3 regions of the Paenibacillus sp. FSL H8-0283 genome follow, and region 2 is predicted to be linked to each of the others. Evidence: predicted binding sites of a transcription regulator. Region 2 holds the regulator's gene; each other region holds the start of a gene.
The links. Region 2 encodes NrdR, which represses ribonucleotide reductase genes. Its sites were predicted from a motif close to AACACNATATATNGTGTT; they were not measured.
Positions count from the first base shown of each region.

Region 1: a site for NrdR is predicted at 2,123-2,140, ahead of MHI52_RS28930 (anaerobic ribonucleoside triphosphate reductase). Genes of this name have one in related genera too.
Region 3: a site for NrdR is predicted at 2,139-2,156, ahead of MHI52_RS10800 (adenosylcobalamin-dependent ribonucleoside-diphosphate reductase). Genes of this name have one in related genera too.

Region 1 covers NZ_CP150295.1:6,587,173-6,591,584, forward strand. Annotated here, with positions in the region: gene MHI52_RS28925 (histidine kinase dimerization/phospho-acceptor domain-containing protein) at 69-1,706, opposite strand; gene MHI52_RS28930 (anaerobic ribonucleoside triphosphate reductase) at 2,188-4,149, shown strand; gene nrdG (anaerobic ribonucleoside-triphosphate reductase activating protein) at 4,146-4,412, shown strand, end outside.
Region 2 covers NZ_CP150295.1:2,204,169-2,208,580, forward strand. Annotated here, with positions in the region: gene MHI52_RS10075 (manganese efflux pump) at 1-421, shown strand, start outside; gene coaE (dephospho-CoA kinase) at 431-1,027, shown strand; gene MHI52_RS10085 (lytic transglycosylase domain-containing protein) at 1,024-1,587, shown strand; gene MHI52_RS10090 (alpha/beta-type small acid-soluble spore protein) at 1,670-1,891, opposite strand; gene nrdR (transcriptional regulator NrdR) at 2,008-2,475, shown strand; tRNA gene MHI52_RS10100 (tRNA-Ala) at 2,661-2,733, shown strand; gene MHI52_RS10105 (S-layer homology domain-containing protein) at 2,971-4,412, opposite strand, start outside.
Region 3 covers NZ_CP150295.1:2,359,537-2,363,948, reverse strand. Annotated here, with positions in the region: gene MHI52_RS10800 (adenosylcobalamin-dependent ribonucleoside-diphosphate reductase) at 1-2,077, opposite strand, end outside; gene MHI52_RS10795 (SNF2-related protein) at 2,461-4,224, shown strand; gene MHI52_RS10790 (YqhG family protein) at 4,228-4,412, shown strand, end outside.

The DNA.
Region 1 (4,412 bases), 2.7 Mb from region 2:
CTCAGAAAATGGAAAATGAAAAAAAGCGCACCTATAAGGTGCGCCGAATAAAGATCTATGATCATGATCTAAGGCAAAGTAATGCTCAATGCATTCAACAGATCAGCCTGTCTGACCGGCTTGGTCAGAACAGCATCAAAGGCTTCTGCTTCATGCAATTCAATGTGCATACCATAAGGAACAAGAACAATGACGGGCAGATTCTCCAGTCGCTGTTTCAGTTCATGTACAAAATCAACCGCGCCGCCTTCCATTAATCCCATATCCACAACGGCTACATCCGGCATGAATCCTTCCTTGATCCAATCATGCGCTAATGTCACACCCGAGGTCATGTGTACATCCATCTCCCACCTGCGCATCAGGGAAGAGACACCTTGCAAAATGTCAGGGTCCTTAGCAAGCAACACCTTTTTCTCTTTTAACCGTTGCTGAACACTTGCGAGTTGAGGTAACTCCCAGTATCTGCGCAATGGAAGGGAGATGTTGAATTCCGTCTCATTTTCCTTCACACTACTCACCTGAATACGGCCATGCATGAGAATGGCAAGATTCTGGCTTACAGCTAAACCCAGATTGCTTCCAATCAGTTTTTGGATATTCAAATTTTCATCTTGGCTGTTACAGGTTGGTGTCTTCTTGTCCGATAACATCTGACCCGTGTACTTCACCTTGAGCTGAAGTGTACCGGTCTCCTCCAATTCTTCTCCGTTCACCACTGCTGTGATCAGAACGGAACCTTCACGCGTTGAATCGAGAGCATACTGAATGACGTGTGCAAGCAACTGTCCAATCTTGACTTCATCACCAACGAACACTTGAGATACATTCAGTTCAAGATTTAATCCCAGCTCAATGTTCTTGCCCGTCGCAATCCCGGCATAGAGATACACGGTATTCTCAATGGTGCCTACCAGATCAAACGGATCATCATGTATAACCGTTTTACCTGCTTCATTAATGTTGAAATTCATCATATTATTCAGCAAGGAAAGCAGAATATTGCCGCTTGTCTCAATCATGTTCACATATTCGGACTGCTCCTCAGGCATATCCGGTGTGCGCATCAGATCTGTCAGTCCCAAAATACCGTTCAAAGGATTGCGAATCTCGTGACTCATTAGCTTCAACATCTGTGTTTTGGTCATAGCCTCAGATTCGGCACGTTCTTTCTCTGCCTGGAGCTGTTCTTGCATTTGTTCCGAATCACTCAATTTCTGCTCCTGAACATGCAACGTGCTTTCCAGATCAACAACATAACCCAGGAATACAGCCATCGCCTTCAGTGTCTTCATATCGGTTTCGCTGATCACATAACCAGGATCATCCATCAGACAGATGGTGCCAAATGTTTCGCCCGATCTTCTCATAATAGGCACGCCCACGAAGAAGCGATTGCCAAGTCCGCTCGTAACGCCCATGGATCGTGTCATCGGATGTTCACATGTATCCGGGATCGTAAGAACGCTACCGTTGTCTCTTAATACCAGGCTGCAATATGAATCCGTAAATGGAAGTGCACTGCCTTTAACAACTAACTCTTCCGTACGATTAAAGGCCTCCAAAATGACATTGGTCACCCCGTCATTCGTGGCAACAAAGATGGTATTGACCTTCAATATACCACTTAATACGTCTACGATATGGGCCGCAGCTTCCTTTATATCTTCATAGAAGCCTCTTGTAATGCCTTCTGCCGTCCCCATGATTCACCCCTCTTATCTAAGCTGCACTTTCAAATCTGTATTTCAGAATGTTTAATCACGTACAGGGGTCATCAAAAATCCGAATAGCTGTCACAATCTATACTTATATGATTAACACCGTAGAAGTATAAGAGAATCATACTCCCTGCCTATTGCCCATTTGTGAACAAAAGCAGGTCTTAAACGGATGGTTTAACGACCGCGAATTCATTGCAACTCGCCTTTTCAGCTCGATTAAAGTCCATCTTGTCCGACTTCGGATATTATACTTGCAGAATAACTAGAAATTATACGCTTCCGCTCAGACTTTGGGAACCTTTATCCGCAGCAATTAAAGGAAAGTCCACTTTGTTCAGTAAGCTGTGTGATCATTATCACACCCAAAAAACCACATATAGTTTATAAATGGATAAGACGAATCTACATATAGTATTTAACGTGAATTGAATGATAACCAAAATCATTTTAGGAGGAACCTTACATGAACATGCTTGAGTATGCCACCCCACTGGCATCCGATCTATTATCCGACCTGGGAAGACGAATTATTGGCGCAGAAGACGCCGATACGCTGAGGGAAAATGCGAATCTGAACGGGGATTCCTTCAGTGGTAAGATGAGCAGGCTCGGTTCGGAGACCGCCAAGTGGCATGCTCTGCGTCATGTGTTGCCGGAAGAGCTTGCCCAAGCTGTGGAGAATGGGGATCTGTATGTACACGATCTGGATCAGTATGCACTTGGAACGACCAACTGTATCTTTATCCCGTTTGACCGTCTCCTTGCTGCGGGTTTCAACACAGGTAACGGATCGGTTCGCACACCTCAGACGATCATGTCTGCCATGGCTCTGGTTGCGATCATCTTCCAATCCCAGCAGAACAGTCAATATGGCGGTGTATCGGCCAATAAAATTGACTGGGATCTGGCCCCTTATGTACAGCGATCATTCCGCAAACACTACCGCAAAGGGCAACGGCTCTTTGGTGAAAATGTTCTGATCGGGGATGAACAGCTTCATCTGGATAGCATCGAAGCGAAGAATCAATGTCCGCGGGCATATGCCTTCGCCTATGAAGAGACTGAATTGGAGACAGGACAAGCTGCTGAATCACTGATTCATAACCTGAATACGATGAGTAGCCGGGCGGGTGGTCAGATTCCATTTACTTCACTGAACTATGGATTATGTACTTCTGCGGAAGGACGGTTGGTATCACGCTCGTTGCTGGAAGCAACCATTCGTGGCCTGGGCAACGGGGAGACTCCCGTGTTCCCTCAACATATTTTCCAATGTAAACAGGGGATCAATCAGGCTCAAGGAGAGCCGAACTATGATCTGTTCCGGCTCGCAGTCAGCTGTTCATCCCGGCGGATGTATCCTAACTTTGTCAATGTGGATGCCTCTTTCAATCTGCCTTTCTATCATCCGGAAGATCCGGATACGATCATCGCAACCATGGGATGCCGCACACGTACACTGGCTGACCGGTTTGGTCGCAATCGTCAAAGTGGTAAAGGTAATCTGTCCTTCAACACCATTAACCTCGTGAAGCTCGGCATCCGGTTTGGCATCTGCCAAGGTGCAAGAGCTGTCGCTGACCGAGCCGGATTCTATACTGCTTTGGAGTCAGTTATGCATAATGCCGCTTCCGGCCTGTTGCACCGCTACCGAATTCAGACATTGCAGCCTGCCAAGGCATCGGACTTCATGATGCGGGAGGGTGTATGGGAAGGTGGAGAACAGCTTGGCCCGAACGAGCCGGTTGCCGAGCTGTTAAAGCATGGAACATTATCTCTTGGTTTTATCGGTCTCGCGGAATGTATGACAGCTCTCTATGGGCGCCATCATGGGCAGGACCCTCATGTACATCGCGAAGCGCTCAACATTATTCGGACCATGAGAGAGTTCTGTGACCGGATGAGCGAGCAGCATAATTTGAATATCACACTGTTTGCCACACCTGCTGAAGGGCTGTCCGGCAAATTCACGAAGATCGACAGAGAGCGTTATGGCATTATTCCCGGAGTGAATGATCGGGAGTATTATACGAATTCATTCCATATCCCGGTCTACCACACGCTTCCAGCATATCGGAAGATTGAACTGGAGGCTCCATTCCACACTTTATGTAACGCGGGTGCGATCTCCTATGTGGAGCTTGACGGAAACGTTCGGGCCAACACCGCAGCTTTCCTGCGAATTGTACAGTATGCACTGGCGCAGGATATCGGTTATTTCTCCATTAATCATCCAATTGATCGCTGCCCTGCATGTGGTTATGAAGGCGTCATTGGGGATGTATGCCCAAACTGTGAAGCCCACGAGAACCATGTACACTTCCAGCGGTTACGCCGCGTAACTGGCTATCTGACCGGAGATTACAAAGTACGCTTCAATGCTGCAAAGCAGGCCGAAGTGCGGGATCGGGTGAAACACCGGTGAATCTATATGGTTACATCCCGGAATCGGTAAATGAAGGGACCGGCCTGCGTGCCGTGTTGTTCATCAGCGGATGTCGTCACGCCTGTCCGGGCTGCTTCAGTCCGGATTCATGGAGCTTTCGAGCGGGTGAGCCCTTTACAGAGCGGCAGCAGCAGCAGATTCTGCATGAAGTGACGACCCATCCATTGCTGGATGGCGTTACGTTGTGTGGTGGTGATCCCTTTTTCTCGGCAGCAGAATGTACGTCTTGGGTCCAGCAGCTC
Region 2 (4,412 bases):
GAGACTGTCGGATTCAAAGGGCAGGAATCAGGTGCTCGCACTGGATCTGGAGCAGTCGGCTTCAAATGGATCACTGGAACGAATGGTATTTACACTGGAGCTGCGCAAGCTGGGCGTTGTCATTCAGATCCTTCGCAGTCCCTCCAAGGCGGATATGGATAACTCGGGGAGTATATCTGCTCAAGAAGCGATGTGGCTGGGTATTGCCCTGTCTCTGGATGCGTTTGGAGCAGGTTTGGGAGCGGCACTTCTGGGATTCCCTACACTATGGACAGCACTCATTATTGCACTGTTTAGTGGGGCGTTTCTGTCACTCGGCATGAAGGTTGGCCTACGATTCTCAGCTCTGCGCTGGATGCGAAGACTGTCTGTATTGCCAGCGCTAATGTTAATGATTATGGGAATAATGAAGTTGTTATGAGGTGAAACGATGAATATAGGCTTAACCGGCGGGATCGCGACAGGCAAAAGCAGTGTTTCCGCCTATCTCGCCAGTAAGGGAGCGTTGCTCATCGATGCAGACGTTATTGCCCGGGAAGTTATGATGCCCGGGCATCCCGTGTTGGCCGCCGCTGTTAAGCGGTTTGGACAAGCCATACTGAACGAAGATGGAACACTGGATCGGAAAAAGCTTGGGAGTATTGTTTTTCAACAACCAGAGGAACGAAAGGCATTGGAGGCTATCACACATCCGGCGATCCGAAGAGAGATGCGCGAACGGGCTGCTGCATACGCGTTGCAACATCCGGATAAACTTGTGGTATCTGATATTCCTTTGCTCTACGAATCAGGTCTGGAGGACGGTTTCGAGGAAGTCATGGTTGTATATGTCCCGAGATCGGTGCAACGAGATCGCTTGATGAGTCGGGATGGAATGACTGCAGCACAGGCTGAGGCTCGAATGGATGTACAGATGGATATTGAGCGGAAAAAACAGCTGGCTGACATTGTCATCGATAACAGCGGCTTATGGCCTGAGACGGAACAGCAAATTGACTCGTATCTACAGCGTAAGGGTTTGTTATGAGAATATCGCGTAAGAAACGTGTATTGCTGTTGATGTTTGTTTCCTTTGTACTGGTGTTATTTCTGAATACAAACTGGATGGCATGGTTCTATCCCATACATTATAAGGAAGAGATCCGTGCCCAATCTCAGAGCTATGAGGTTGATCCGTTTCTAATTGCTTCCATTATCAAGGTGGAGACCAATTTCAAGACAAGCAAGGAATCCAAACGAGGTGCCATTGGGCTCATGCAACTGATGCCGGACACGGCGAACTGGATACTGGAACAAGCCAAAATTCCCGACACTTCGCTGGAGGAATTAAAGCACGAGCCAGAACGAAATATTCAATTAGGCACATGGTATCTGCGGAATCTGTCTGATCAATTCGATGGCAATGAAGCAGTTATGATCGCTGCCTATAATGCGGGGCCAGGCAAAGTGAACAGTTGGCTTAGAGATGGTGTATGGGATGGATCGTTTGATACGGTGAAAGATATTCCGTTTGGTGAGACGCGTCACTATGTACAAAGAGTCATTTACTATTATAATCAGTATGTAAAGATCTATAATACGTTCTAAGTATATAAGTAGAAGCACAGAGCAGGCCGGTTATTCACCGGCCGCTCCATGCTCCTCTGTGTAGCGTATTACGATGCAGATATTATTGGTATTGACCTGCCAATTGCTGTTCTGCAATTGTTACCAGACGCTTCGTGATGTATCCACCGATCGAACCGTTCTCGTAAGAAGTCATGTTACCTTGGTATCCGTCTTGTGGGATGCTGATTCCGAGTTCTTGAGCAACTTCATATTTCATTTGCTCGAGTGCTGCGGAAGCTTTAGTTACCACCAAGTTGTTGGAGTTACCATTGCTTTGTGCCATTGCTGTTCACCTCCTCGCGGGTTGGTAAAAGTATTATGTGTCGGCAATGCGTTTTTCATTACAAAATCAGTACAGGGAATATGTGGTAAAAAGTAAAACGTGGGAAGTGATCTGTTTTGAAGTGTCCTTATTGCGGTTATATGGGTACCAAAGTGCTTGATTCGCGTCCGGCCAACGAAGCAAAATCCATTCGTCGTCGCCGTGAGTGTGAGCAGTGTGCCCGAAGATTTACAACGTTTGAGATGATTGAGGAGACTCCACTGATCGTCATTAAGAAAGATGGCAGTCGTGAAGAGTTCAGCCGGGACAAAATTCTCCGCGGGCTTATTCGTGCCTGTGAGAAACGTCCAGTCTCCGTAGAGACCCTGGAGATGATGGTATCTGAAGTGGAGAAATCTCTGCGTAATACAGCCGATGCTGAAGTTGAGAGTCGCCAGATTGGTGAGCTGTTGATGGAACAGTTGTTTCCAGTCGATGAAGTGGCGTATGTCCGTTTTGCGTCGGTATACCGCCAGTTCAAAGATATCAATATGTTCATGAAAGAACTGAAATCCCTGTTGTCCAAAGACGATCTGGAGGATTAGTGAAGTTGGTAAAGGGAGAAGAGCAGTCTGGAGTTCCAGTCCGTGTGTACCAGAGAAATCGGTTGTTCTTCTCCAATCACTTTGGATCTTGAAAAAGTGATTGACAGCGAAAGCTGGATTTTATATGATATAGGAGTCGCCTGTGGAACGTAGCAGTGCTGGACAAGTTATCTATTTCATATCCTGGGGCCTTAGCTCAGCTGGGAGAGCGCATCGCTGGCAGCGATGAGGTCAGGGGTTCGATCCCCCTAGGCTCCATAATCAAGAATGCCATCACATTATTGTGATGGCGTTTTTTTGTGTGTGAAATAAATCAGAACATGCATTAATTAATTAGAATTTTTTGGACTTGGGGACGAATATTCTAGATGCAAAAATAGAGGGTTTAAAGTCCTGACTGTGGAGTTGTCAAAAAAATTACAGTTTGAAAACAAGGAGCCCCTTCCGGCTGGATATTGTTCAGCCGGAAGGGGCTTTATTTTTCTGTATACGCTTTCAGTTAGCCAGATATTCGATGAACCTTACAAAGATCGTGGCTACTTCGGCGCGGGTGGCGGTGGCTTTGGGAGCAAAAAAGTTGTCCGGCTTGCCTGCTACAATGCCGATGGCCCGCAGTGCCTGAACGGCCTCCAACGCCCAGGAGCTGATCTCACTCTCGTCCGTGAAGGACTTAGAGTGGTTTTCAGGTATCTCATAGCCTTTGTACTTCATGTAGTTGTACAGTATCACCAGCATCTGCTCGCGCGTCATTGGTGAATTGGGGTCAAACAGGTCTGCATTTGTACCGTTAACTATGCTTTTTTCGGCTGCCCACTCGGCTGCCGCGGTGTACCATTGTCCGTCCGTCACGTCGTTAAAGCGGGAACTCGTGTAGCTGGAGAGGTTTACGTTCTCAAGATTGGCCAGTACCTGCACGAACATTGCACGCGTCATTGCGGTGCCGGGTGAGAACGTCGTGGACGTCGTGCCGTTGAAAAGATCGTATGTGTAGGCGAAATTCATATAGTTGTAGAACCAGTCGTCCATGTTGGCATCCCTGAAAGGATTGCCCGATATCACGAGGAAGCCCAGTGGGGTGGCGTCATCGACCGCCAGCTCCGTACCCTCACGGATGTTCAGCGACATGCCGTTGTCTAAGCTAACTTTTGCGCCGCTCGGTCCTACCACAACCGCTCCGCCGCTTCGTATCTTCGATCCGCCGTGGATATCCACACGGTTGCCGTTTGGCAGGTTCACATGCGCGTCTTTGCCGCCTACTGTAACCGTACCGTCGCTCGCGATCGTCGAGCCTCCCGAAATGATCACTGTGCTGTTGCCGCCGGGTAGTGTCACTTCGGCGCTCTTGTCTGCCGGAATGGTTACCTTACCGTTTGAGTCTATCGTTGTGCCTTCGGGTACCTTAATCTTGGTCCCGCCTTTGGTCGCAATCTCGCCACCGCCGGGGAGGGTGGTGTTGCCGTTTTTGTCTGTGACCGCGGGTTTATCCTTCGGTGTATTCACTGTGTAGTTCGACTTCGACGTTCCAGCGTCTGTCCCGGTGCCCGTATTGTCAGTGTTGCCCGTATTACCGATGTTGCCGGTATTTCCGGTGTTGCCCGTATTGCCACCAGAATCAGGCACAGTGGGAGTCGTCGTCTTCATCGGCGTCGTCGTCGCACTGATCTCCGCGCCGTCGCCCTTTGCATTTACCGCGATGATGGTGAAGTTGTAGCCTTGGCCGTTTGTCAGGTTCTTGAAGGTATATTTGGTCTCCGTCGCATCCAGTGTGATCGGCGTCCCGTTGCCATACCATACCTTGTAGCCCAAGATCGCACTGCCACCGTCGTCAGCAGGGGCGGTCCAGTTCAATGTGACCTGTCCGTCACCGGCTGTCGCCTTGAAGCCGCTCGGAGCACCTGGCACGACCGGTTTTCTCTGCGCGAACATCCAATCAAAGA
Region 3 (4,412 bases), 160 kb from region 2:
AAGAATGCGTTCTAACACCAACCTGGCTATTCGAAGTTCCATCACTTGCCTGTACTTCAGCATTATTCGGGTTTTCTATAGCAGATACGACTGTCTTCTCTTCAGCTTCCGCCGTGTTCTGATCTTCACCTTGAGTCTCTTCCTTCTTCGACGTGGACAACACCTGCACATCCCTGCTGCCATCACGGTATATCGTTACTCCTTTGCAGCCAAGGTCGAAGGCCAGTTCGTACAGCTCAGCCGTATCCTCCACTGTAAAATCAGCCGGACAGTTGGCCGTCTTCGAGATCGAACTATCCACCCATTGCTGAATCGTTGCCTGCACCCGTATGTGATTCTCAGCCGACAAATCCATCGCCGTCACATAATAGTCTGGTAAAGCTTCACCAGGATGTTCATCCAGCCAATCTTGTGCGATCGGTACGAACTGTTCATCATAACCTAGACGGCTTTGACGGAAATACTTGAAGGCGAAATACGGCTCAATACCTGTTGATGTGCCCACCATCGTACCTGTACTTCCCGTTGGCGCTTGTGTGATCAGTGTGACATTTCGAATGCCCTGTTTACGGATGGCCTCTCCCACTTCAGGGTACGTCGCAACCATGTTTTTCATGAATCCACTCTGTAAATACGGTTCAGCTTCGAAAGCTGGAAAAGCTCCCTTCTCTGTTGCAATCTCTGCCGATGCCAGATAGGCCTCCTTCGCCATGAATCCATACAGTTTATCCAGAAAAACAAGAGATTCAGGACTGCCGTATCGAATACGCAGCTTAATCATCAGCTCTGCCAGTCCCATTGTGCCAAGCCCAACCCGGCGTTCACGCTGCTGATTCAGTCTATTTTCCTCAAAATGATATGGTGTTGCATCGATGACATTATCCAAAAATCTAGCCGAGATACGAGTGGTTTCCGCCAGTTCATCCCATGCCACATCATGATTTGTTTCATCGTAGAATTTGGACAGATTGATCGCAGACAGATTACATACACCCCAGGCAGGCAGACCCTGTTCCGCGCAAGGATTAGTACAGATGATCGGATTGAAGTACCAGCTGTTGGACATCTGGTTGTAGTACTCCATGAATACCACACCGGGCTCTGCCGATTTCCAGGCTGATTCAATAATGGTATGCCAGATTTTGCGAGCCTTCAGTGTACGATAGTGCACCACCGAATGACCTGCGGCTTTCCATTGCTGCATATCCCCGTTCCACTCGATGTCGTAGTCCGGATCGTTCGTATCGGGGAAAACCAAGTCCCAATCTCCGTCCTGCTTGACAGCCTCCATAAATGCGTTGCTCACACATACAGACAGATTGGCATTGGTCACCTGCCCCATCGTTTGTTTCACAGTAATAAAATCAAGCACATCCGGATGCCAGTCATTCATCATCAGCATGAGCGCACCCCGGCGGCTTCCGCCCTGTTCAATCAGTCCAGTCGTATAACTGAACAATCCGCCCCACGATACGGAACCGCTGGATGATCCGTTGACACCTTTCACCACCGCTCGGCGAGGACGCAAAGAGGACAAATTAATGCCTACGCCTCCCCCACGTGCCATAATCTCCGTCATCTCGGTCAAGGTTCTCATGATGCCACCCCGACTGTCTTGCGGAGATGGAATGACATAACAATTGAAGAGTGTCAACTCATCGCTTGCCCCCGCACCCGCAGCAATTCGGCCTCCGGGTACTAACTTCCAATCTTCCAACACAGAGCGGAACTTGGACTCCCACGTTGCCCGCTTATCGGCTGTGGATTCGACAGAAGCCATCGCTTTGGCAAGACGGTCCCACATCTCTTCCGGTGTTTTTTCTATGTTGAGTGTCAATTTCTCCACACTTGTCTCGATCATCTCTCCGCTTCGAGTTCTTACCTGTACAAGCTGACCCTGGCGTTCTATGATTTCGCCCACTTCCTTGGTTGGGAACTTCGGATCATCCTTCGTTAATACCAATACCACATCTCCGACCTTGGCATGATTCGAATCAGCGTCCTTCCAGGCGTATCGGTCCAGAAATATTTTTTCGCTAAGTCCTTCTAATTGGTACGATCGTTGGTTCGATTTCATCGCTACGTTCAACCTCCCCGGTATAAAGCTCCATTTTAACTATAAGAATAAATTATGACCAAACACCACATATAGTGATATAAAAACAGTATATTACACCATATATTGATTTTCCATGCGACTTTTATCACAGGCCTTATTTTATAGACCCCCCTGCTCGGACAAACTTCTTCACACACCCTCATACGCATGAATACGACATCAGTGAATTTTTTGGGACACAAAAAATCTGGGGATAACAGCGATTGGAAGGTTGTTCTGTCATCGTAGTGTTCGTGCAAATAAAATGTAGTTCAACTTATATAGTTATGAACTGACTCTCATTCGTCCATACTATTACCTACGAATAAAACGTCATCACGTATGGCAGGGGAGGAAACACCATGAACCGGAAAAACCCGCACCACATGAATCAACCTGTAGCCGAGCTGCCCGTTCCGTTGGAATTTGATCGGACCTGGATTAATCAATTGGAATCACGACTGGATAAAGGAGGTCCTTGGGGGGATTACCGACTCTTTCAACTCGGCATTCAAGCCGAAGAGACCAACCTTATTCCCAATTTTGACGAGATCCAATGTCTCAAGCATCTACAAGGCCTTACCCCACTCCCTCACCAGATGGACACTGCACGCAGAGTATTATTTGAAATGTCAGGCCGGGCCATTCTCGCCGATGAGGTGGGTCTGGGCAAAACCATTGAAGCCGGTCTCATTCTGAAAGAATATATGGTTCGGGGTCTCGTATCCAAGGTACTCATTCTCGTGCCAGCCTCTCTTGTGTTGCAATGGGTACGGGAGTTGAATTCAAAATTTGGCATCCCTGCTATTGCCCAGAAAAAGGCCTATTCCTGGCAGAATGAAGTGGTTGTTGCTTCCATGGATACAGCCAAACGTGACCCGCATAAAGATATGCTGCTGGATACCGACTACGACATGATTATTATTGACGAGGCTCATAAACTCAAAAACAAGAAAACAACCAACTATCAATTCATGCTGAAATTGCGCAAAAAGTATTGTCTGCTGCTCACAGCTACACCTGTGCAGAACGATATGAGTGAATTGTTCAATCTGATCAACCTACTGAAGCCCGGTCAACTAGGTCGTCAGGGTGACTTTGCGGCCAACTTTGTTGTAGACAAACGGGTTCCGAAAAATCAGGAACAGCTTAAGAACGAGTTATCCAAAGTCATGATTCGTAACCGCCGCGGCGAAGGCCCTGTTCAATTTACCAAACGGAACGTCTCCAACGTGAATCTGCAACTATCGCCCGAAGAACAAGCGCTTTATGATGGCGTGACTTCCTTTGTTAAAGACCAGTACCAGGAAGCTGGCGGCAACCTGAGCAGCATGCTCTCCCTGGTTACATTGCAGCGTGAAGTGTGCAGCAGTCGGGATGCTGTATTCGTGACGCTGGTTAATCTGTCGAAGAAACTTCCGCTGGACTCTCCCCTTCGGGACAAGATTTGGGAACTCGTTGCCCATATTAAAGCGATCAAGGAGAATACCAAAGCGGAGAAAACGATGGAACTGGTTCGGAACATGAATGAAAAAGTAATTATCTTCACTGAATACCGGGCCACGCAGGAGTATCTGCTAAACTATTTCCGCAACAATGGGCTTACGGCTGTACCCTATCGGGGTGGCATGAATCGAGGCAAAAAAGACTGGATGATGGATCTCTTCCGCGGGCGTGTGCAGGCCATGATTGCAACCGAAGCAGGTGGTGAGGGCATCAATCTGCAATTTTGCCATCATATGATCAACTTTGATTTGCCTTGGAACCCTATGCGGGTTGAGCAGCGGATCGGTCGGGTACACCGGCTGGGACAGCAGAATGACGTGAACATTTTCAATTTATCTACGACGGGAACCATAGAGGAACATATTCTGAATCTGCTGCATGAGAAGATCAATATGTTTGAGATGGTGATCGGCGGGCTGGATGTCATTCTGGAACGGCTGGAGAAAAAGGAGTCTATTGAGAAAAGTTTGTACAAAATCATGCTGGAATCACAAACTGATGAAGATATTCGCCGTAAAATGGATTCACTTGGACAATCGCTGAACTCTATTCAACGTGAGGTTTCAGATGAAGGGCCTGCCGTATCCGGGTTGTTAGATCTTCGCAAAGGAGGTAGCTAACTCATGACCATGACTCCCCATGAAGTGCAGGCTTATGTTCTCACCTATCTGGAAGCACTGGATTGTCAGATTATGGAGCGTTCCCCTGCCCATGTTACAGTCAAACTCTCGCCTGAGGCGGACAAAGCGTTGACCAATCGCCCCTATTATTGGGGGTTCGTGGAACGAACCGGAGCACCCGCTGAGAC